One region of the Bacillus cereus group sp. RP43 genome, then DNA from elsewhere that is predicted to be linked to it. Evidence: a T-box and tRNA genes for the amino acid it is inferred to sense, from the RefSeq annotation. Region 1 holds a T-box; the other regions hold tRNA genes.

Region 1 (8,022 bases):
ATTCGTCGCTGCTTTAAGGAATTGCGTATGCTACAAACAGAGGTGCAGGAGCTAGAATTATTACATGCACCATGTAAAGAATTATCAATGGGAATGTCAAATGATTACACGATTGCAATTGAGGAAGGCGCTACATATATTCGTTTGGGAACGGTTTTAGTAGGAAAAGCGTAAGAGGAAGGAGAAAGTTATTATGAGTTGGTCAAAAGTAAAATACTTCTTTTTTGACACACCGGAAGAAAAAGAAGCAGCTCAATATAGTTATGAAAAGGAGCAAACAGACATGAAAAAGCAACAAGATCCCCCGGAACAACAAGATGTTTCGTTTGCGAAAGTGCAACCGAAGCAAAATGTAGTGAGTATTGAAACAGCGAAGCAATCTTCAAAAGTTGTTTTACTAGAACCACGCACATATTCGGAAGCGCAAGGCATTTCGGATCACTTAAAAGGTAGACGAGCTGTTGTAATTAATTTGCAAAGAATGTCTACAGATCAAGCTGTACGTATCGTTGACTTTTTAAGTGGTACTGTATACGCTATAGGCGGGGATATTCAAAAAATAGGCCCGAAAACATTTATGTGTACACCTGAAAATGTTGATATCGTTGGTGCGATTTCAGAGTTATTCGGTGAAGAAGAAGAGACCAATATAAAGAGGTGGTAATACGCCATGACAACAATTTTAACAGTGTTAGTTACTGCTATCGAGATTTACTCGTGGGCACTAATTATTTACATTCTCCTATCATGGTTTCCTGGCGCGAAGGAATCAGCTTTTGGAGATTTTCTTGCGCGTATTTGTGAACCGTATTTAGAGCCGTTTAGGAGGTTTATTCCACCATTTGGTATGATTGATATTTCTCCACTTGTTGCTATTATTGCCTTGAAACTTGCTAGAGGTGGTTTAGTGAGTTTATTCAACTATTTTTTATAGTGTGAGGTTAAATACATGAGCATTTACGAGCATTTTAGACCTGATGAAGAGGTCTTTGTGGATAAAGTATTAGAGTGGAAGCAGGCTGCTGAGTACCATCAAGTCAAGTTAACAGATTTTCTTGATCCAAGACAGCAACAAATTGTTTCTATGGTAATAGGACAAGGAGATGTAGCTGTACAGTTTGATGGTGCGATGCCTGAATCCGAACGAAAAAGAGCACTAATTTATCCAGACTATCTAGAATTAAATGAAGAGGAATTTCAAGTAGAAGTATTAGAAATTGACTATCCTTCCAAGTTTTTTACGCTAGAACATAGGCAAATATTAGGTGCATTCATGTCGCTTGGTTTAACAAGGGAAAAATGTGGTGATATTTTGCTTCAAGAAGATCGTGCCCAAATTGCAGTTGCCAAAGAAGTTGTATCGTATATTGAAATGAACTTACAATCAATAGGGAAAATGAAAGTCACACTCTCCCCTATACAAGTAGAGCAAATATTGCAGGTAAGTGAAAAATGGGGAGAAAAATCTGGGACTGTTTCGTCACTGCGTCTAGATGTTTTATTAGCTGAAATGCTACATATATCTAGGCAGAAAATACAACCTCTCATAAAAAATGGCCTAGTAAAAGTCAATTGGAAAACAATAGAGCAAACTTCATATGAATGTTTTCCTGGGGATGTTTTCTCGGTTAGAGGGTATGGACGAAGTAAATTATTTTCTGTAGAAGGTAAAACGAAGCGCGACAAATGGAGAGTTTTGTATGGTATACTAAAATGATTGGTTTTTTAGAAGGAAATTCTCTTATTTTGTCGAAGAAAAGATATAATTGAAAGAGGAAATTTAGATAACTACTTGGAGGTGGCGTTGTGCCGTTAACACCATTAGATATTCATAACAAAGAATTTGGTCGCGGATTTCGTGGCTACGATGAAGATCAAGTAAATGAGTTTCTTGATCAAATCATCAAAGATTATGAATTAGTCATTCGTGAGAAAAAAGCTTTAGAAGAAAAGGTTGCACAATTAGAAGGAAAGTTAGATCATTTTTCTAATATTGAAGATACGCTGAACAAATCTATCATTGTCGCACAAGAAGCTGCTGAAGAAGTGAAGCGTAATGCACAAAAAGAAGCAAAATTAATTGTACGTGAAGCAGAAAAAAATGCAGATCGTATCATTAACGAAGCATTAGTGAAATCAAGAAAAGTTGCTTTTGATATTGAAGAGTTGAAGAAACAAGCGAAAGTATTCCGAACTCGTTTCCGTATGTTATTAGAAACACAACTTGAAATGTTAAACAACGATGATTGGGATAAACTAATTGAGTTAGAAGACGAAGTGGACGAGCTGTTGAAAAAAGAAGAAACAGTGTAAGCTTGACGTTTTTCTCATTATTACATATAATTTTAAACAACATATTTATTAAGAAAAACGAAGATAGGGATAAGTACCTTTTTCATACCTTATATAGCGAACTGAGGATGGTGTAAGCTCAGGATAAGGAGATAATGGGAATATCACCCTGGAGTTCCGCGCTGAACAAATAGAGTAAGCGTAGGCGTATATTCGCGTTAAGAATATAAAGAGGATTGTATACATACGTATAGGATCTACTAGGGTGGTACCGCGGGAGACTTTCTCGTCCCTTTTTGGGATGAGAAGGTCTCTTTTTTATTCCGTTTTTTAAGTGTTTCTTTTATACATGTAAGGAGGAATTGAGCATGGAGTACAAAAATACATTACTAATGCCAAAAACAGAGTTCCCAATGCGTGGGAATTTACCGAAACGTGAGCCTGCAATGCAAGAACAGTGGGCTGAAATGAATATTTATGAAAAGGTACAAGAACACACGAAAGGTCGTCCTTTATTTGTACTACATGATGGACCTCCATATGCGAATGGTGACATTCATATGGGACATGCATTAAATAAAGTATTAAAGGACTTTATTGTTCGCTATAAATCAATGACTGGATACTGTGCACCATATGTACCAGGTTGGGATACACACGGTTTACCGATTGAACAAGCTTTAACTAATAAAGGTGTAAAACGTAAAGAAATGACGGTTGCTGAGTTCCGTAAGTTATGCGCAGAGTATGCATATGAGCAAGTAGAACGTCAACGTGAACAGTTTAAGCGTTTAGGTGTACGTGCAGATTGGGATAATCCATATATTACTTTAGAGCCAGCTTATGAAGCACAACAAATTAAAGTGTTTGGTGACATGGCGAAAAAAGGTTATATCTATAAAGGACAGAAACCAGTTTACTGGTCTCCAACGAGTGAATCAGCTTTAGCAGAAGCTGAAATTGAATACCAAGATAAAAAATCAGCATCTATTTACGTGGCATTCCCTGTAAAAGACGGAAAGAACGTATTAGAAGGTGATGAGAAGTTCATTATTTGGACAACAACACCTTGGACGTTACCTGCTAACTTAGGTATTTCTGTTCATCCAGAACTTGAATATGCTATTGTGAAAGTAAATGATGAGAAATATATTATTGCTTCTGAACTATTTGAGACAGTTGCAAAAACGTTAGAATGGGAAAATACTGAAGTTGTGAAAACGGTAAAAGGTAGCGAACTGGAGTATACAGTTGCAAAACATCCATTCTACGATCGTGACTCATTAGTTATGCTAGGGGAGCACGTTACAACAGATGCTGGTACAGGTTGTGTACATACAGCACCTGGACACGGGGAAGACGATTTCCTTGTTGGTAAGAAATATGGTTTAGAAGTTCTTTGTCCAGTTGATGATAAAGGTGTATTAACAAATGAAGCACCTGGATTTGAAGGACTATTCTATGATAAAGCTAATAAACCAATTACGGAAAAGTTAGAAGAAGTAGGTGCGTTACTAAAATTAACATTTATTACGCATTCATACCCACATGATTGGAGAACGAAAAAACCAATCATTTTCCGTGCAACAGCACAGTGGTTTGCATCTATTGAAGCATTCCGTAAAGAATTATTACAAGCTGTTGAAGAAACGAAATGGGTGCCAGCATGGGGTGAGACTCGTCTTCATAATATGGTTCGTGACCGTGGTGATTGGTGTATTTCTCGTCAACGTGCATGGGGTGTACCAATTCCTGTATTCTATGCAGAGAATGGTGATCCAATTATTACAGATGAAACAATTAGCAATGTAGCAGATTTATTCCGTGAACACGGTTCTAACGTATGGTTCGAGCGTGAAGCGAAAGATCTATTACCAGAAGGATTTACACATCCAGGTAGCCCAAATGGTGAATTCCGTAAAGAAACAGACATTATGGATGTATGGTTTGATTCAGGTTCTTCTCACCAAGCGGTATTAGAAGAGCGTGATGATTTACAACGTCCAGCAGATTTATATTTAGAAGGATCTGACCAATATCGTGGTTGGTTTAACTCTTCATTATCAACAGCAGTTGCTGTAACAGGTAAAGCACCGTATAAAGGTGTTCTAAGCCACGGTTTCGTACTAGATGGTGACGGACGTAAAATGAGTAAGTCGATTGGAAACATCGTCGTACCGAAGAAAATTATGGATCAATTAGGCGGAGATATTTTACGCTTATGGGTTTCTTCTGTTGACTATCAATCTGATGTACGTATTTCAGATGATATTTTAAAACAAGTAGCAGAAGTATATCGTAAAATCCGTAATACATTCCGTTTCTTATTAGGAAACTTAGATGACTTTAATCCAAGTGAAAATACAGTGGCGGCAGCTGAGCTTCGTGAAGTGGACCGTTACATGTTAGTAAAATTAAATGACTTAATTACAAAAGTAAAAGAAGCATATGAAGCATATGACTTTGCGGCAGTATATCACGCAATCCATAACTTCTGTACAATTGATTTAAGCTCATTCTATTTAGACTTTGCGAAAGACATTTTATACATTGAAGGTGCAAATCATCACGATCGCCGCGCAATTCAAACAGTATTATATGATGTTCTTGTTGCATTAACAAAACTTGTAACACCAATCTTACCTCATACAGCTGATGAAGTATGGCCTTATGTCCCTGGTGCAGAAGAAGAAAGCGTCCAGTTAACTAATATGCCAGAAGTTGTAGAAGTAGATGGTGCTGAAGCGTTAAAAACAAAATGGGATGCATTTATGACGTTACGTGATGACGTATTAAAAGCTTTAGAAGTCGCTCGTAATGAAAAAGTAATTGGTAAGTCATTAAATGCAAGTATTACACTATATCCGACTGCAGAAATGAAAGCTATGTTAGAGTCTATTAGTGAAGACTTAAAGCAACTATTTATCGTTTCTGAGTATAAACTTGGTGGTATGATGGAAGAAGCACCAAAAGAAGCGCCTAAGTATGAGCATACAGCGGTTGTTGTAGCTCAGGCAACGGGTGACACATGTGAACGTTGTTGGGTTGTTTCAGAAACAATTGGTAAAGATGCGGAACATGAAACATTATGTGAGCGTTGTGCAACAGTTGTTAAAGAAAACTATGTAAAATAATGAAAAAACTGACTGCTCATAATAGCAGTCAGTTTTTTGTTGATGATATATCGAAATAACTTTCACTCTCTTTCCTATGAAGGAAAAATGTGTGTGAGGTAAGCATGGAAATTTCGGACACACTAATTGTACATTGCAGCTGGGAGGAATGTACACGTGAATGAAATTTATATGGAAATAAAAGAAGAATTGCAATTGATGAGAAAAGAGTTGCAAGATAGACTGGCTAAAGAAGTAATGCACACATACTATATGGAATTTGGGCAAGAACTTGGATACGAAATAAAGGAAGAGACAAAGAAAAAATTGCTATTACATGATATAAAAGAGGATTTAAAAGATGTAGAACGTGCATTGTTTAAAATGGAAATAGATATGTACGGTATTTGTGAAGAAACTGGAAGAGCGATTCCAACAAAACAAATGAAAACAATGCCGACTGCTCGTACTATTCATGAATTTTTCTATGAAAAGGTAAATGTATGAATACGCACAACGATATTATGTTACCTTTTTTTAATTTATTTTATTCTTCCACAAAGGTTCATTGTGAAAAGGTAGCAGCTATGCTAAAATTTTGAGGTACACTGTCTTTGTGGGGGAAATGAAAATGATATATTATGTAATAGCGTTATTTGTCATTGCCATCGATCAAATATCGAAATGGCTAATTGTAAAGAACATGGAATTGGGTACGAGCATTCCGATTATCGATAATGTATTATACATAACATCACATCGAAATAGAGGAGCTGCCTGGGGTATTTTAGAAAATAAAATGTGGTTTTTCTACATTATTACAGTCATTTTCGTAGTATTTATCGTATTTTATATGAAAAAATATGCGAAAACGGACAAGCTTCTAGGTATTTCATTAGGTCTAATTTTAGGCGGAGCAATTGGCAATTTTATTGATCGTGTATTTAGACAAGAAGTAGTGGATTTCATTCACGTGTATATTTTCTCGTACAACTATCCAGTATTCAATATAGCTGACTCAGCATTATGTATTGGAGTTGTATTAATTATTATTCAAACAGTATTAGAAGGAAAGAAAACGAAGGAGTAATTGAATGAGTGAAGTAGTACAAGTAACAGTTGCAGAAGAACAAAAAAGCGAGCGAATTGATAAATTCGTTGCAGAAATAAACAGTGAATGGTCACGTTCACAAGTACAGCAATGGATTAAAGATGCTGTTGTGACAGTAAATGGGAAATCAGTTAAAGTGAATTACAAAGTAAAAGAAAATGATGAAATTACAGTAACAATTCCCGATCCAGAAGAGTTAGATATTCAACCGGAAGATATGAATTTAGAAGTTTATTATGAAGATGCCGATGTACTAGTTGTAAATAAGCCGCGTGGAATGGTAGTACATCCAGCACCAGGGCATACGAAGGGTACGCTTGTAAACGGACTTATGCATCATTGTACAGACCTATCAGGTATTAACGGTGTAATGCGTCCTGGTATAGTACACCGTATTGATAAGGATACATCTGGATTATTAATGGTTGCTAAAAATGATATGGCGCACGAATCACTTGTAAATCAACTTGTAGCAAAAACGGTAACAAGACGCTATAAAGCGATTGTACATGGTGTAATTCCACATGATAAAGGAACAATTGATGCTCCAATTGGTCGTGATAAAAAAGAACGTCAAAGTATGACTGTTGATGAAAATGGTAAGAATGCAGTTACGCATTTCCAAGTGTTAGAGCGATTTAAAGATTTCACACTTGTAGAATGTCGCTTAGAAACGGGACGTACACACCAAATTCGTGTTCATATGAAATATATTGGTTATCCACTTGCAGGGGATCCAAAGTATGGTCCGAAGAAAACATTAGATATGAATGGACAAGCACTTCATGCAGGGATTTTAGGTTTCGATCACCCTCGTACTGGTGAATATATTGAGTTTGAGGCACCGATTCCAGAAGTGTTTGAAGAAGCGCTAAATATTTTACGGAAATAGTATTGACAAATCATAAGAAAACTGAGATACTGACAACAGTTAAATAATGATCCTTTAACACAGCCCCGTGAGGTTGAGAAGGTAACGGTTTGAAATACTTAGGGTATGTTGTACCCTTTTTTCAAAAGTCCTCTCGCACACGCTGAGAGGACTTTTTTTATACCATTACTCTCACGCAAGAAAAAAAGCTTGGAGGTGTAGAGCATGCAAGAGAAAGCTGTCGTTTTAGATGACCAAATGATTCGCCGCGCTTTAACACGAATTAGTCATGAAATCGTGGAACGAAATAAAGGTGTCGATAATTGTGTTCTTGTCGGAATAAAAACACGTGGAATTTTTATTGCACAACGTTTGGCAGAACGAATTGGTCAAATTGAAGGAAAAGAGATGGAAGTAGGAGAGTTAGATATTACGTTATATCGTGATGATTTAACACTACAATCGAAACATAAAGAACCACTTGTAAAAGGTTCTGATATTCCTGTAGATATTACGAAGAAAAAAGTTATCCTTGTGGATGATGTGTTATATACAGGAAGAACAGTTCGAGCAGCAATGGATGCTCTTATGGATTTAGGTAGACCATCACAAATCCAATTGGCTGTTCTTGTTGA
Region 2 (8,022 bases), on a different contig from region 1:
GAAAAGATTGAAAACGTCTACATGCCTTACATAAACAATATTAATACAAATTGTATACAATTTGTATTAATATTTGTGTCCAATTTGTGACATGATAAGTATTGTATTTACCTATTAGTAAAGGGCATTCCCTTTGAAACATCTGACTTCTTACATAAAAACACTCCATTCCACCCCCTATATTACTCACATGAAAGTGCATACCTTACGCTGTTAACAGAAGAGAAGGCTTCGAGAATACATGTACAGTATCGAAAGAAAGATTACTCCTGTGGGAATTCTTTTTAGTTCGCTCTTTTTTGGATAATCCATTTTAAAAATTACATGCAAAGATATATGTTTTGGGGGTTCTGGTGCAAAAACAAAATTCATTCAAGCGGAAATATTATCAACCTGAACTAATCTTATTCACAGTAAGATGGTACCTGCGGTACAATTTAAGTTTTCTGTTTTTTTAATCTAAAACTGGCTTTTTCCCAGATTAGTTGAAATTAATATACTTAGAGGTACAAACAGTTAAAGGGTGTGAGGTGTCCTATGAAAAATATTTTGAGTTCGTTAGATTCTAAAATTCAATATCTAAGCTACGAGTTTATGGGGGACCAAATTATTTTTCAAGCTAGAACGCGATTTATAAAAGCTACACGCCCATATTGTGGGATAGAAACACATAAAGTACATTCAAAATACCAGCGGTATTTCAAGATATGACCTGATCAAGAAAAACTGGGACACAAATTAGGTTACGCAATCGATTTTGACACCCAATTCAATACTGAATGGGGACGAACAAAATGGTAATATATATAAACAAATTCGGCCATCAACTGATTAACTTGAGATAAAGAAACAAGTTTTTCTCCATGTAATCATTCACGTTTAAAGATACTAAAGAACGATTCAATTACTGCGTTATCCAAACAATTTTCCTTCCGAGGCATACTTTGCTGAATCGTTTATTGTTTACAAAAATCCGTAGCCTTATAACTGGTAAATAGTGATCCTTGATTACTATGAAATAAAATATTCTTTTGTTTTCCATATCTGTTTTTTACTTGTTAAATTGTATCTTTTACTAACTGAGCACCTTAGCAAGTATCCAGCGAATAGCCAAGCACCCGCCGGGTGCTAATATCTAATGCAGCACAAAAATATACTTTCATTCCATTCACTAAACGAAATTCATTGATGTCACATGCAACGGTTGGTATTTCTTTCTTACCGGGTTTAAATAAACGCTCTAGTACATTAGGAAATATAATGTGTTCTCGCTTTCGTTTCTTATAGTAAGTGACAACTTTTGACGTCACTCTGACTTTGTATAACATTTTTTTCACTTGAGCAAATTCAGCCATATACGGTCTCGACTCTTTTGAACTGCTCTTCTTTTTTGTTGGCTTCGGATTTGCTGTTGACATGTGCTATCACCTCATTATGTATTCTTTAAACATATTTCTTTCTTACTTTATCAACTGATAGTATGTTAGCTAATTTCAGCGTTCTAACTTGTTGCTTTTGCATGCAATACACTAGTACACGATTTTGATATATCTTCCTTGCGATTACTGTCCTTTGAGAGAAATCTCCTGAATCTTTCATGTAAATTAATTCGATAGATATTTTTTGATCGAGTGAACATTTAAATAGAAGATTCATGTGATAACATCCAATAAGAACATTTTTTTCCATATAACTATATTACGCACGTTCTACTTGCAGGTTTTTTTCTAAGGGGGATTATACAATCAACGAAATATATTTTTCCTCTCATGCGGTAAAAAACGAAATTGTTCAAACCCTTTATATTGTGGTATATTGTTATCGAGCTGTTGTTATATTGTATATGCAATATGGATTGGAAAACAAAACATCTTATCAAGTCACTCAAGAGAAGGCACTCGCAAGAGTGCTTTTCCTCTTAATAACGGACCTTTAGCTCAGCTGGTTAGAGCAGCAGATGGCTCATAACCGTCCGGTCGTAGGTTCAAGTCCTACAAGATCCATATAAAATAAGCTCCTATTACGATAGCTCAGGTAATAGGAGCTTAAATTTTTAAAAAATTACATAACATACTCACTTAGCGAATATATGATTACCGATTACTGCAACCGTTTGGCGTGTAGTAATCCACTTATCTGTAGAGGTTTTGGGATTATAAAAATAAAGCCAATCAGAATTCTTTCCACTTGTAGAAAGCGCTTCATATACCACCATTCTTGCTTCAGGTGTCGCTGGATGATTACTCCTACCATCTGTAATAGGAGTAAATGCATATCCATATTTAATAGGCTCATAAATAACTTTTGTAATTGTGTCTGGGAAACCATCTGCATTTACACGATTTAATATAACTTTTGCTACTGCTACTTTCCCCTTATAAGGCTCTCCTCCTGCTTCTGCAGTAACCAAACAAGCCATTAAATCTTTTTCTTTTTCTGAAATACCTGTATTAATCATTAAATGTTGACCTACATAGATTCGCTCATTTATATCATTAGCTTGCTTAATAGAATTTATAGATATATTAAATCGTTTCGCAATGGCTTGCAATGTATCCCCTCTTCGAACCTGGTAAACAACTTGTGCTAAATTCTGTACATCACTTATTATTTTTCTTTGAGACGCAGACTCATTAGATTTATCTTCATTTAAAATAGTCAAGCGTTCACCAATGTAAAGCTAATCACTTGTTTTGTGATTAGCTTGCCTAACAGATTGAATAGTCACCCCATATTATTTACCAATATTCCAGAGTGTATCGCTTTCTTTAACAGTATGAACAGTTGCTGCTGCCTCTCCTTGGTTCGATAATAATGTAATCATTGTGGCAGACAGAATTATACCACTTTTTACTTTATGTAACTTCATCTGATTCCCTCCGAAAATTAGTTAATTATTGGTATTTAAAATTTGTATAGAACATTTATCATTTTAGCCAAGAAGACTCCTTCCTCAAGGAACGCTTAGTGAGTAGGTGGGAGATGAATTGACTTCGGACAAGGGATGGCAGGAATCCATCTTAATTGTTCGACATACATAAACTGTTACTTTACTATCTATCGAATATACGTTTGTTGTACAATAGAAACATACCGAAATGGAGGTGAAATGAATGATGATTAATAAAGCATATAAATTTCGTATCTATCCAAATAAAGCACAAGCAACCCTAATCAATAAAACGATTGGCTGTTCTCGTTTTGTATTCAATCATTTCCTATCTCTATGGGATAATGCATACAAAGAAACAGGGAAAGGTTTGACATATGGTACATGCTCTGCCAAACTCCCTGCCATGAAGAAAGAGTTTGTTTGGCTAAAAGAAGTGGATAGTATCGCGATTCAGTCATCTGTTCGCAACCTTGCGGATGCTTATACACGCCTTTTCAAAAAACAAAACAATGCCCCGCGTTTCAAATCTAAGAAGAACAACGTACAATCTTATACCACAAAACAAACAAATGAAAACATTGCCGTTGTAGGAAACAAAATGAAATTGCCAAAACTAGATCTTGTTCGATTTGCCAAAAGTCGTGAAGTAATTGGACGTATTTTAAATGCTACAGTTAGACGGAACCCTTCTGGCAGATACTTTGTGTCATTGTTAGTTGAAACAGAAGTGCAAGAACTTCCGAAAACAAACTCTTACATTGGAATGGATGTGGGACTAAAAGATTTCGCCATTTTGTCAGATGGAACTACCTATAAAAATCCGAAGTTTTTTCGATCATTAGAAGAGAAGTTGGCAAAAGCACAGCGTGTTCTTTCTAGAAGAATGAAAGGATCTTCTCGCTGGAATAAACAACGAGTAAAAGTAGCTAGAATTCATGAATACATGACGAATGCTAGAAAAGATTACTTGGACAAAATCTCGACTGAAATCATCAAAAACCACGATGTTATCGGTATAGAGGATTTGCAAGTATCGAATATGTTAAAGAATCATAAGTTAGCAAAAGCAATTAGTGAGGTATCATGGTCTCAGTTTCGAACTATGTTGAAATATAAGGCAAAATGGTACGGTAAACAAGTCATTGTTGTATCGAAAACATTTGCTTCAAGCCAATTATGTTCTTGTTGTGGATATCAAAACAAAGACGTTAAAAATCTAAACCTACGTAAATGGGGCTGCCCTTCTTGCCTTACACACTATGATAGGGATATTAACGCAAGTATCAATCTAAAGAATGAAGCGATAAGGCTTCTAACCGCAAGGACTGTGGAGATAGCCTAATAAATTAGAGTTCGATAGAACTCTTTACTTAGGAATCCCCCTCTTCTAAACGAAGTGAAAGTGGGGATAGTTCAACTCCCTACAAACTCGCCCTCAAAAATAATTCAAAATTATTTTGACCAAAACATACCTCTTATAGGAACTATTTCGTAAATTTGAGTTCCACAGGGATCATTTAAAAATAAGCTCTGATTATAATAGTCTGGATGAGCTTTAAATTTTCTTTTCAAATGACATAATAAACATACTAAGATTAGTAGTGCAGACCAAGGCATTGGTTCGCACTACTATTTTTTATATAGTAGAAGTGAAGAGAGGGGCGTGGGTGCTTTGGAATCCTGAATCCGTAAAAAACTGACCTTCTTCACTTACCTTATTTGAATCAGTTTTTAGTATGTTGGTCCTCGAGATCGTGTATAAGAAATGGGAATCGATAAGTGTAAGTTGAAGACTTCAATTCCACCTGAGGAGGAACTATATGAAACACGTAACTGCACTTGATGTCAGTATGGGTAAAAGTTATATGATAATTTATAATACACAAAAACAATGTGTATTATAAAGCGAAAACAAGCATTCTAAGCCTGATTTTGAAAAGCTACAAGAAAAGATACATAAGCTTACAGATGAGACTGGTGAATCACCTGAAATTGTGTTCGATGCAACAGGGATCTATTCCAGATAGCTATAACAATTTATGCAAGATAACCAGTATACATATTGTTTATTAAACCCATTAGAAGCCAAACTACAATGTGATTCCTTGCGGATTCATAAGACAGACCGAAGCGATGCACACCGATTAGCTCTTACTCATTTTATAGTTACCCGAAGGGTATCTACTGGAACTAATAACTTATTCTATCAGTTAAAATCTCTTTCTAGATTATATAGCGAACTGGATGGTGAATTATCAATGATTCGCAGCCATATTCATAAAGTAATCCAATTAACATTTCCAGAATTGGAAAGAATGTTTACCAGTAAATCTGATTTGTTTTTAAATTTCGTTCAACTATTCCCCCACCCAGATTGTGTTTTAGGTCTTTCTAAAACTATTATAAAAAATCGTATTCGTGCCAACACCGATAAAAAGTATCAAATATCACGGTGGAGAAAAAAGCGATTCAGATACTTGAAATAGCGAAAACTTCCTATCCTGCTGTTTCTCAGAACGATGTTCTGTGAGATCAACTCAAATTATACGCAAAGCGCTATCAAGAGCTTCTTCGCCAAAAAGAATGCTGTATTAACAAGATGGTGTATGTAGCCGAGCAACGTACAGAATACGATATCATTCTCAGTCTTCCTGGGATTGGGCCGAATACTGCCGTACGCTTGATTGCTGAAATAGAAGATATTACTCGTTTTAATAATAACAAGCAACTCAATGCATTTGCTGGCATTGATATACGCCGTTTTCAATCCGGTAAAACCTTTTTTAAAGATAAAATCAATAAAAGTGGAAATAAACATTTCCGGAAGCTCCTTTTCCTCATCATCCAAAACATGATTAAACAACGACGTTACGGACAAAATCATATTGTTGAGTATTACGATAAATTAAAAACGCAACCTTATAACAAATGTCATAAAGTTGCGTCCATTGCATGTGTAAATAAGTTATTGAAGCTTCTCTTCTACCTCATTACACATAATATGTACTATGATTATCAGTTAACCGCCTGAAACCATAGTTTCATTCATCACACCATATCTTCCCCCTAGTAAAAAATGGACACATATTAAGGGTATTTGGTTTGCATTCTAATTGACTTAAAATCTCTGACATTTAATCAATTAGAACTCTAAAAAACAGTTGACTAATCGTAAGAAAGCACCCAATCGTACTTGGGTTCTTTTTGAGGGAGAAAATCTAAGAAAATAGATGTCGACTCCATCATTGACTCAAACGGATACTCTCCTACTTTTTTCAAAGTTAACATTTCCTTTCGTTCGGTAAAAAATACATTTGTGTATTTGCGGATAAATCTTACCATCAAACAAACCGTCTTAGTTGCTTCCAGCCTCTAAGGCTACACCCCATTGGCCTCATCATCGCAATGGACTTTTTGTCTACAATAAAAAAGCCCCCAATATATACACTGAGGACCATAAAATAATAAAATAATAAGTGACAAAAAAAATCAAACATAAAAAAAAGCTTATTCACATATTCTCACAAAAGAACAAATCACACCATATCATTTTTTACCTTGTATACGGATAAATTTGATTTTACACATCTTTTAACATATACCGTACTCTTAATTCCCTCAAGTTTCTATATCAAAAGTCCCTCGAAATGCACTTACTATGTTCTAGCATTTTATACACGTTTTAAAAGAGAGTATTTTCCTTTCCTCACTCTATCATCTCAACGTTTTTTCAACAACTTATAATACAGATTATATTTCTAAAACCCCTATCTTTCTGATGAATAAAATACAATATCCCATGTGTATATCTGTAAAATACACATCCGAAAACACTTAAAAATAAAACCTTTTCGATTAATATACATCACACATACAATTATGAAAAGAATAAAAACACTTTAAATTGTATTAATATTTCACTAAGGAATGCTCGTTTACTATTTTCTTCTGTATCAGCTTGGGAAATGTAACGAACAAAAGCATGCTGAATTTTTCTATGTGATAAGAAAGAGACGATTTGAAGTATACACCTGCTGTATCTTTTTCTTTCTCCTAAAACAGCTTGTTTCTATCTGTCACATTAGAAAAGGAAATGTACTCTTTGTTCTGGTTTGCATTCGATATTCTAGCAAACTATCATGACCAGCCATACAGTAAAAAAAGAGAGATTCCTACCATCATTTCATAACCTAACAAAAAACAAGGAGAGTTCGCATGACAAAAAAATCGAAATTGAAATATAATTTAAAAGCAACGGGAACAACCGTGACAACGGCAGGTATTTTATTAACGTCCGTACAACCTAGTTACACAGAGGAACAACAATTAAATGTACCCATTCAGCAGCAACCGTCAATGGATGAAATGAAATAAAATAAAATAAAAGAAAGTAGAACAAATAAAGGAAGAAGTTGTTCAAGGCCAACAAGAAAATCAGAAACTGGATGCAGTGCCAGATGAAGCAACAGAAAAGGATGTTTCAACATTCGAAGAATTTGAGGCAGCAATACTGGATGTATCTGTGACAACGATTAATATTATGAAAAATATACAATTTAAAAAAGATTTGGAGTTTTCTTTGAGTGGTAGCCGAAAGCTAACGATTAATGGGAATGCAGATAAAGACATCACCATAGATCATGACAAATATTCACTAAGATCTAGTACGAATATTAATGGTGGTTCTAGCTTTAATCTTAAGAATGCTAACATTGTAGGGAAGATGGCGGATACTGGGTTCTTCATTTCTAACTACACAGGCTCAACTAACATAGCCGATGTTACATACAACAACATGGATAAGAAGGTTTCTTTTGTGGAGAACCATCATTTGTGCCATAACGCGGTAACCAAATAAAATTGCTTGTACATGTTGTAAATTGTATTCACCATACATGTGATGAGCTACATATAAAACTATCTTCCAGCCTTCAGCTTTACACTTTCATCAATAAATGCTCGGGACGCTTCTGCTAATTCTCTTTTATCGATGAAAGTGTATCATCTTCCACATCTAACACTAAAAATTTTGCGTTAGGATTTACTCTGGCCAAAAAATCTTTCGCCTCCACAATGGCATCATTCACACTTACATAACATCCATAGGCATACGCCGCATGAGGGATACC
Region 3 (7,961 bases), on a different contig from region 1:
ACATAAAATATCTTTCCATAATTCATCATCTACATTATAATTGTAACAAAATAAAATATACCTAAAGATAGGTTCATTTTACACATATTTCATTTGTTTAATTTTTGAAAGGAGAGAGACTGTGCGAAATATTTTAAATAAAAATTTACTAAGACATTTAACGTTCTTAGAAATCTTATACTCGGAGAGGGATTGGATTACTCTAGGGAATATCGCTAAAAGGATTAAATGCTCAGAAAAAGTGCTGAGGAATGACATTAAGTTAATAAATGATGACTTTGAACCCTTTCAAATAGACACTTCTTCAAGAGGGATTTTGTTAACTTACCCCCCTCACCTTTCTCGTGATTATATATACCAAAAAGTATTATCCATAAGTCCTGAATTTTCTTTTATTGAACGTATTTTCTTTAATGAAACATATGATTTAGAGACTATAGCGGAAGAATTATTCATTAGTTCTTCGTCTCTTAAAAGAATAATTAAAAGAATAAATAGATGTTTGGAAAAATATAGCATGCAAATAAAAAGTAATCCATGTACTATTATTGGGGAAGAAGAGAATATTAGAAATCTTATTATTCATTATATATATGAAAAATATGGAGTTTATGAGAATCCCTTTCCATATATCCAATTAGCAGCCCTTGATCAATTACTCGTATACGGAATAAAAAAGAATTACGTTCTAAATAATTTTCCAGATTTAACAAACCTAAAATATCGTCTAATGGTTAATATCATTCGACTAAAAAATAATCACTCAATAAACATAAATCAAAAAGTTCTAGATAATATTGATATAAGTATTTTAGAAAATGAAAATTTTTGTCAACTATTTAAAAATAGATTCCATCTTGAATTAAACAAAGAAAATTTACTTCAATTATTTCATAGCTTTTTAGATAACAAATATGCTTTTACCTATAAACAATTAGAAAAAAAGGTAGATAATAGAATCGAAAACGCTCACATTATTGTTCCTAAAATAAAAAAATTACTACGTATAATCTCTAATGAAATAAATATTCCTATTCAAAATGAGCGGCAGATTATTTTGAAATTTTACAATTTACAATATATATTAAATAAGCCAACTTATATATTACATGAAAAACGAAGATATTTTGCAGAAAATAACGCACATGAACTCTCACAATTAATTTTCATTTTAAAGAAAGAATTGAACAAATTCAAATACCATAAAAATTTTAAGTGGACACCAAGCTTTTTTAATGAAGCTTTTTATATTTTAATCACTAATTGGGAAAAAATATCTATTTCATTGAAATCTAGTATACCGACTATTGAACTTGGTCTATTTTGTGATTCGGACATAGCACACACTTTATTAATTAAAGATATAATTGACTATCAATTCGGAAATCTCGTTTGCACTCATGTTATTGAAGAATTAAATATAGATGCGTTTAAAAAGGCTTCAAAAAAATATGATTTAATAATTACAAATATATCCGGGATTAATGATATAGAACTACCAATAATCTGCATTAATACCGTTCCATTTATGTCAGATATAAGTAAGATACAAAAACAAATCTATTCCTTAATTAAAAGTAAATTTTCAAAGAGCGTAAATATTGAATTTTAGACTACTAGAAAACTTAATATTACAGCTAGTGAAACTTATGTAAGTGTGGAATGAATAAGATAAAAAAGAGCCGATTCTCATATCGAGAATCGGCTCTTTTTCTTTTTCGTGTCTCAATAAAAAATGTTAATCCCTATCTTTACAATGATTATTTTAGCATTATACTTTCAAAAGTTGAATATCATTATTTTCCGGATTGAAGGTAATAATTGAACGCTTTGAGTGGTGTTTTTTGTGATAATATGTTTGTGAGTATAGGTGGATCCGACATCTTTTTTTTTAGATTTTCTCCCTCAACCCCCCAATGTAATTGGGGGCTTTTTGAGCCTTCATAATTTTATTATCAAAGAAATACTTGTCTGTCAAATTACTTACAACGTTAAGCTTTGATAAATTGGTTAAACCTTGGTGGAAATAATTGATGTCGGAAAGTAAACTTTTGGTTGGGAGGTAATGACAGAACAATATAAGGCTTATATTGAAAAAGGAAATGAATAGCTAAAAAGAGATAGATGAGTTTTACAGCGTAGTTCATTCCTTATTGTATTCGCTATAAAAAGTATGAGGAGAGAAATTATGGATAAAGTAATAGATGCTTTTAAAAATCGTTCAGGAAAATCTTTAGGTTCATTAATTGTAATGATTATTGGGATTGTGACAATCTTTGGATATCAAGAAATAAGAATTGCGAATGTAAAAGATTTTTCTAACATTATAATTAACAGTAAAGATAGTTCGGTTATGATGTGGACATGGGGGATAAACCTTGTAAGTCTAGTTCTTAATATTGTAATGGTATGGTTATGGTTGAAAGATATATTGAAAGATAACAATTTGGATATGGATTCTACAATTGGAAGAGTTGTATCGTTACTTATAGCGGTTATCCATGTTGTATTTTCATTTATTTTCATTGGCTATATTTTTTCTAATTTATTAGGGATTGTAATGGTTATTTTAATCATTTCTGTGCTTGTTTGGGTATTGTTATTACGCAATAGGGGAAAAAAGAAAGTGAGTCAAAAAAATTCAAATCAATAAATCTACTAATAATTTACACCCCACCCCAAAAGGGCAAGCTGACTAACGTCAGTGGGATTCTTGCTACCAAAGGCGAAGGCCATTTCTGGTATCGCTGAGGTGCAAGACTGCGGTGTGCCATCACCACTCTCACGACAGAACGTATAGGTTCGTGAGCTACGGTACCATACCCATACCGTACAGATCATTGCTTGTTCCTATGTTTTAGCGTCTTGTTCTTGACGACACATATCATTTTACCGATAGCGTGAATTCGGATATCGAACTCCATATGATATCTTGTTTTCAAGGAACACATAGGCGTTTTAAAGACTTGTACTTGTCTATCGTTCAAGTATGATTAAAACACAACTGTTTTTCTATGAAAAAGCGATTCTTTCATTCCATGCCTAGAGGCGGACTAAAGTCCGATATGGGATTTCCTGTATCGCGAAATTTGTAATCTTGAAGAAGCGGTTATGACCGAATAAAGAATGGAAATTGTGAAGATACTTTCACTGTTGGATAAATACAAAACAGAACCTAACTTATACGGAAGGGTTCTGTTTTGTATGTCTAAATAGTTGTTTTACTTGTTCTATGGGCCTTGTAGGACTCGAACCTACGACCGAACGGTTATGAGCCGTTTGCTCTAACCAGCTGAGCTAAAGGTCCGTTACAGAGAAAAAGCACTCTTTCGAGTGTCTTCTCATGGTTGGGTTTAATAAGAATTTTTGCTTTTCGTACATATTGCACACACATATAAACAAATAACACAACATAACTATACTATGCTTATAAAAATAGGGATTGTGTTTTTTTTCGTTATTAAATGTAATTATAAAGCATTTTACTTTCTATCATTGTGATATCATTCGCATATGGAAGATATGGTCATGGTATCTTTCTATCCTGAGTAGTACCCCTATTGCGAGAGCCCTCATTGGTTGTGAGAGGGCTTTTTGTAATTTAAAAAAGAGTCAAATCTCTACGTGAGAACCAGCTCTTTTTTCGTGTCTCGAAAATGTTATTTCCCGTCTTACAATTTATAATAATACATATATGTATTGTTAGTAACCGTAGTGAAAATGTTAGCATGTTATTTTTTGCTTTGTTAAAGGAAATATTTAATCATTTTAAGTTGTGTTTTTGAGATATTATACTTATGAACCTTGATTTTATGGAATGCAAATTTCCGTTTTTCCTCTCTGTTAAGTCCCGAAATGTATGATTTGGGACTTTTTTTGTAACCTAAATGAAATTTAAAAGGTATATTTGCGATATCTTTTGTAAGGATAGTCATGTGAAAGGTGTCTATTCTAATTCAAGAATGGTTAAGGGTGACACGGAGATTATCTTAAGTGTTTTTGACGACACTTTAATATTTTATGCTGATTTGGAAGGGTTTTCCTTCCTTTGAGCGTACAGCAAACAAACAAGACATCAAAAAACGATCTTAGCGCTCACATCTATAGTCTACTGTACGTTGAAAGGGATGGAAAATACCCGATTTTCGCATCCTGTTTATTTCCGAAATGCCCTATTTCTGTTAATAAGGATAGGGTCTTTCCCCTGTTTTGAGAACAGTTATTACGAAATGGCTGCTCTTTTTTGTGTGAAAGGAGTGTGGTGGGATGAGGGAAATACTATCTATTATATTCTTACCATTCGGGTATCAAGTTGTACAAATTGGATTATTGATATAATTAAAGTAATTCGTGAAAAACGTGATGTTGCTAGGATGGTCGAGAAGGAAATGGAGCAATTGAAGGCGATGAGGAATAACAAAACAAACTCGAAGCACTGATGGTGAATAAAAAATACGGAATCACCCTATTTCTAGTTTACATAATGATTCTTTGAAACGAAAAGTCATGTGATGGATTTTTTCTTCGTTAGATGAAATAGTGTATCAATTTTTGTTTAAATGTATGTGATATCATTCGCATATGCAAGGTAAGGTCATTGTTACTTTCCTATCCCTAGGTAGTACCCTTTTATGAGAGCTCTCAATAGTTGGTTTGAGTGCCTTTTTTTATTTAAGTGCAATATAAAAAGAGCCTGATTTCTACATAAGAACAGGCTCTTTCTCCGTATCTTGATGCTACATGCCATTTCCCATCTGAGCAATACAAATTATATCATTGAATCTTTATGGTTAAATATTTTTATTTTCCCATTTAAAAGAAAAATTCTATATCCTTAGATGATACTTTTGTGAGATTATATGTATGAATCTATTATTGGAATTGACATATATTTTATTATAGTCTCATAAAATCGATTTGCAAAATAATCATTAATTTCATCTAAAAAAGAAAAAATAATAATCCATTTTTCTTCTTTATAATATACAATGAGTACACCATCAAATAAGCGTCTTAGTTGTTTCAAACTTCTAAGCCCCTAATCCCATTGTCTCATCATTGCAATGGGATTTTTGAATTTGCATAGCATTCACTTCATAAGACTAGAAAGGAATGATAGAAAATGAGAAAGAAAATTGCATTATGGGTGCTAGGTGTTATCGGAGTAATGATTATAGGTGGTGGAGTATATGCCTATAATGTATATTCAAAGGTCTCAAAAACATTAAATGAGGTTCATAAACCGTTAAAACGTGATCAAGGTAATAAACAAGAAGAAAAAATTAGTAAATCTCAACCTGTATCTATCCTATTACTAGGAGCGGATGAACGTGGTAATGACAAAGGACGTTCAGATTCTTTAATGGTCATCACTTTAAACCAAAAAAATAATTCAATGAAAACAGTGAGTATTCCTCGTGATACATATACAGAAATCGTTGGAAAAGGTAAAAGTGATAAAATCAACCATGCTTATGCATTTGGTGGTGTAGATATGGCTGTAGCGACAGTAGAAAAGTTCTTAAATATTCCCATCAATTACTATATTGAAGTGAATATGGAAGGATTTAAAGACATTGTGGATGCAGTGGGTGGCGTAGATGTTAATAATGATTTAGAGTTCTCTCTAGAAGGGAAGCATTTCCAAAAAGGGAATGTTCACTTAACAGGTGAACACGCTCTAGCGTTCACACGCATGCGTAAAGAAGACCCACGAGGCGATTTCGGACGTCAAATGCGTCAACGTCAAGTGATGCAGGCTGTTATTAAGAAAGGCGCAAGCTTCTCTTCTTTATTAAACTATGGTGATATGTTAACAGCGATTCAAAAGAACGTGAAAACAAACTTAACGCAAAATCAAATGTTTGATATGCAAAAGAATTATAAAAATTGTCTGCAGAACAGTGAGGATATCCAAATCCCAGGTGACGGTCACAAAGCCGCTGATGGTATTTGGTACTACTATGTTCCAGATGCAGCAAAACAGGATTTAACGAAAAAGTTAAGAGCACATCTTGATGTTACCAAATAACAAACCATGTTTATATTTTTCGCATGAAAAATACAGCTACTGAGGAGTATGCATGTGTGAAGTAGGGTATTAATAGAAAAAAAGCCAGGACTCAAATGGTGAGTTCTGGCTTTTTTTGTGTGTAAATAGGTAATAGGTTTAGCGGACGAAAACTTACTTATAAAGGCGTGATGATAATCACCACAATGAAATATTATCATACTACGAAGTATATGGGTGGTTATTTTTTACCTATATACAGGTAAAAAATGAAATAAATATAATAGAAGAGACATGTTATTAGAATTAGAGTCTGTTATTTGTTTTAATTTATTTAATTTGTGTGCTCCGTTTACGGAGCCTTTTTTTGTAGAATAAAATTAAAAGCACCTATTACTAAACTATCGTAATAGGTGCTTTATTATTATATGGACCTTGTAGGACTCGAACCTACGATCCTACGATCGAACGGTTATGAGCCGTTTAGTCCGATTAAATCATTGTAATGTTTCTTTGATGGGATGGTTCTCAAATGTTCTGAAAGCTAATCCTCCAGATACGAATTGTAGTATGGTTGGAATAAAGAATATTAAAGCTGATAGAAGTAAAGTTAATACTCCAATTATGGTTGATAATACGCTATATACTTTATATATTTTCTCCTTATGCATAAATTTTTGTGCCTTAAAAGCTTCAAAGAGAACATTGCATAATTCAATAAAAGCTAACACTGTTTTTTCTGTATCTAACGAAAAAACAGCGTTAGTTCTTATTATGAAATTATAAATAGACATTTAAGTATGAATTCGGCGGAAGGTGGAGCATCAAGGGATAAAGCGTGTTATTTCAGATTTGCTTAAAAGGAAAATTGCCCGCGAATTATTAAATTAGTATCCATATAAATCGGATGTTAAAAATATATAAGAATTGTAAACCCGTATCTACCAACATGTTAGAATAGTTTACAGTCCTTAATAGGTACATGCCAGGGAAATAAACGTTACTCGGTGACGGGGAGGCTAGAGGGGGGAAGAGTTCCTCGGAAAGAAAGTGTATTTTTCGATAGTAAATGAAAATTAAAAGCGTAGTTGAAATAGATTTATGTGAATAGTTCTTCTTTTTATTATCAAAAGTGTGTTGATATGTTCATTTTTGTTGTTGGAAGCGGAACTTTTTGAACTGTTATAGAAGTTGGGAGTATGAGATTCTATAAAAGAAGTATTGTTCTCATGACAATTAAATAATATACGCTGACTAGGGAAGGTTTCCCTTCCTTTGAGCGTACAGCAAGGTAAATAAATAGATAAAAATGTCGTATTCTGCTGTACGTTGAAAGGTGCGGAAAAACAACAGGGAAATATCAGTGTCATTTTTTATATATTGCACCATTAAAAGGCTCTGTTTGTTCTTAAGGGTCAAAACAATAGAACTTTTTGTGTACGAACTATCTCATATACCAAGACGTATAGTGAGTTCCTCTAATTGTTCTAATGACTGTTATTTTTTATTTGGCAAAACGAGGTGAAGTCTACGATGCGAAATAAAAAAGAATTGTTAAAGCAATGGAAAGCGGATCTGCAAGCTGCGAAAGAAGAAAAACAGAAAAAGAAAAGAGAGAAGAAGAGTAAGAAGTTTCATATTCCTGGTAATACAACTGATTTCATGAACAGAAAACATATATACCATAAAAGGTATGGTGTTTGGAAACAAAGGGATAAATAACGTGTGATATAGGAATGATTTTCCTTTCCTTTGAGCGTACAGTGGAACAAATCTGACATCAAAAAAGCAATCTTAGTGCTCACATCTATAATCTGCTGTACGTTGAAAGGTGCGGAAAACATCAGAGAAATATTGGTGTCATTTCTTGTATATATCGCACTATAAAAAAGCTCTATTGTTCTTAAGGGTCAGAACAATAGAGCTTTTTGTGTACGAACTATTCCATATA

The links. A T-box is a leader RNA that pairs with one kind of tRNA and senses whether it is charged. The one in region 1 lies ahead of ileS2 (isoleucine--tRNA ligase), so its partner is inferred to be a tRNA-Ile.
Positions count from the first base shown of each region.
Region 2: it encodes a tRNA-Ile, which carries the amino acid that the T-box ahead of ileS2 (isoleucine--tRNA ligase) is inferred to sense. The anticodon was not compared.
Region 3: it encodes a tRNA-Ile, which carries the amino acid that the T-box ahead of ileS2 (isoleucine--tRNA ligase) is inferred to sense. The anticodon was not compared.

Region 1 covers NZ_JARVHQ010000001.1:1,476,983-1,485,004, forward strand. Annotated here, with positions in the region: gene QCI75_RS07855 (YggS family pyridoxal phosphate-dependent enzyme) at 1-174, shown strand, start outside; gene QCI75_RS07860 (cell division protein SepF) at 194-664, shown strand; gene QCI75_RS07865 (YggT family protein) at 671-934, shown strand; gene QCI75_RS07870 (YlmH family RNA-binding protein) at 950-1,717, shown strand; gene divIVA (septum site-determining protein DivIVA) at 1,807-2,313, shown strand; T-box leader at 2,365-2,589, shown strand; gene ileS2 (isoleucine--tRNA ligase) at 2,661-5,426, shown strand; gene QCI75_RS07885 (TraR/DksA C4-type zinc finger protein) at 5,583-5,912, shown strand; gene lspA (lipoprotein signal peptidase LspA) at 6,037-6,495, shown strand; gene QCI75_RS07895 (RluA family pseudouridine synthase) at 6,500-7,408, shown strand; gene pyrR (bifunctional pyrimidine operon transcriptional regulator/uracil phosphoribosyltransferase) at 7,613-8,022, shown strand, end outside.
Region 2 covers NZ_JARVHQ010000003.1:156,057-164,078, forward strand. Annotated here, with positions in the region: partial or broken gene QCI75_RS29665 (IS6 family transposase) at 354-446, shown strand; gene QCI75_RS29670 (hypothetical protein) at 1,089-1,418, opposite strand; gene QCI75_RS29675 (hypothetical protein) at 1,444-1,656, opposite strand; tRNA gene QCI75_RS29680 (tRNA-Ile) at 1,927-2,003, shown strand; partial or broken gene QCI75_RS29685 (cell wall hydrolase) at 2,075-2,869, opposite strand; gene tnpB (IS200/IS605 family element RNA-guided endonuclease TnpB) at 3,114-4,235, shown strand; partial or broken gene QCI75_RS29695 (IS110 family RNA-guided transposase) at 4,714-5,924, shown strand; gene QCI75_RS29700 (hypothetical protein) at 7,109-7,267, shown strand; gene QCI75_RS29705 (pectate lyase-like adhesive domain-containing protein) at 7,416-7,751, shown strand; partial or broken gene QCI75_RS29710 (GH25 family lysozyme) at 7,687-8,022, opposite strand, start outside.
Region 3 covers NZ_JARVHQ010000003.1:74,012-81,972, forward strand. Annotated here, with positions in the region: gene QCI75_RS29270 (AcpB/EbpR/MafR family transcriptional regulator) at 122-1,612, shown strand; gene QCI75_RS29275 (hypothetical protein) at 2,189-2,653, shown strand; tRNA gene QCI75_RS29280 (tRNA-Ile) at 3,234-3,307, opposite strand; gene QCI75_RS29285 (hypothetical protein) at 4,248-4,439, shown strand; gene QCI75_RS29290 (hypothetical protein) at 4,856-5,026, opposite strand; gene tagU (polyisoprenyl-teichoic acid--peptidoglycan teichoic acid transferase TagU) at 5,123-6,031, shown strand; gene QCI75_RS29300 (hypothetical protein) at 7,544-7,732, shown strand.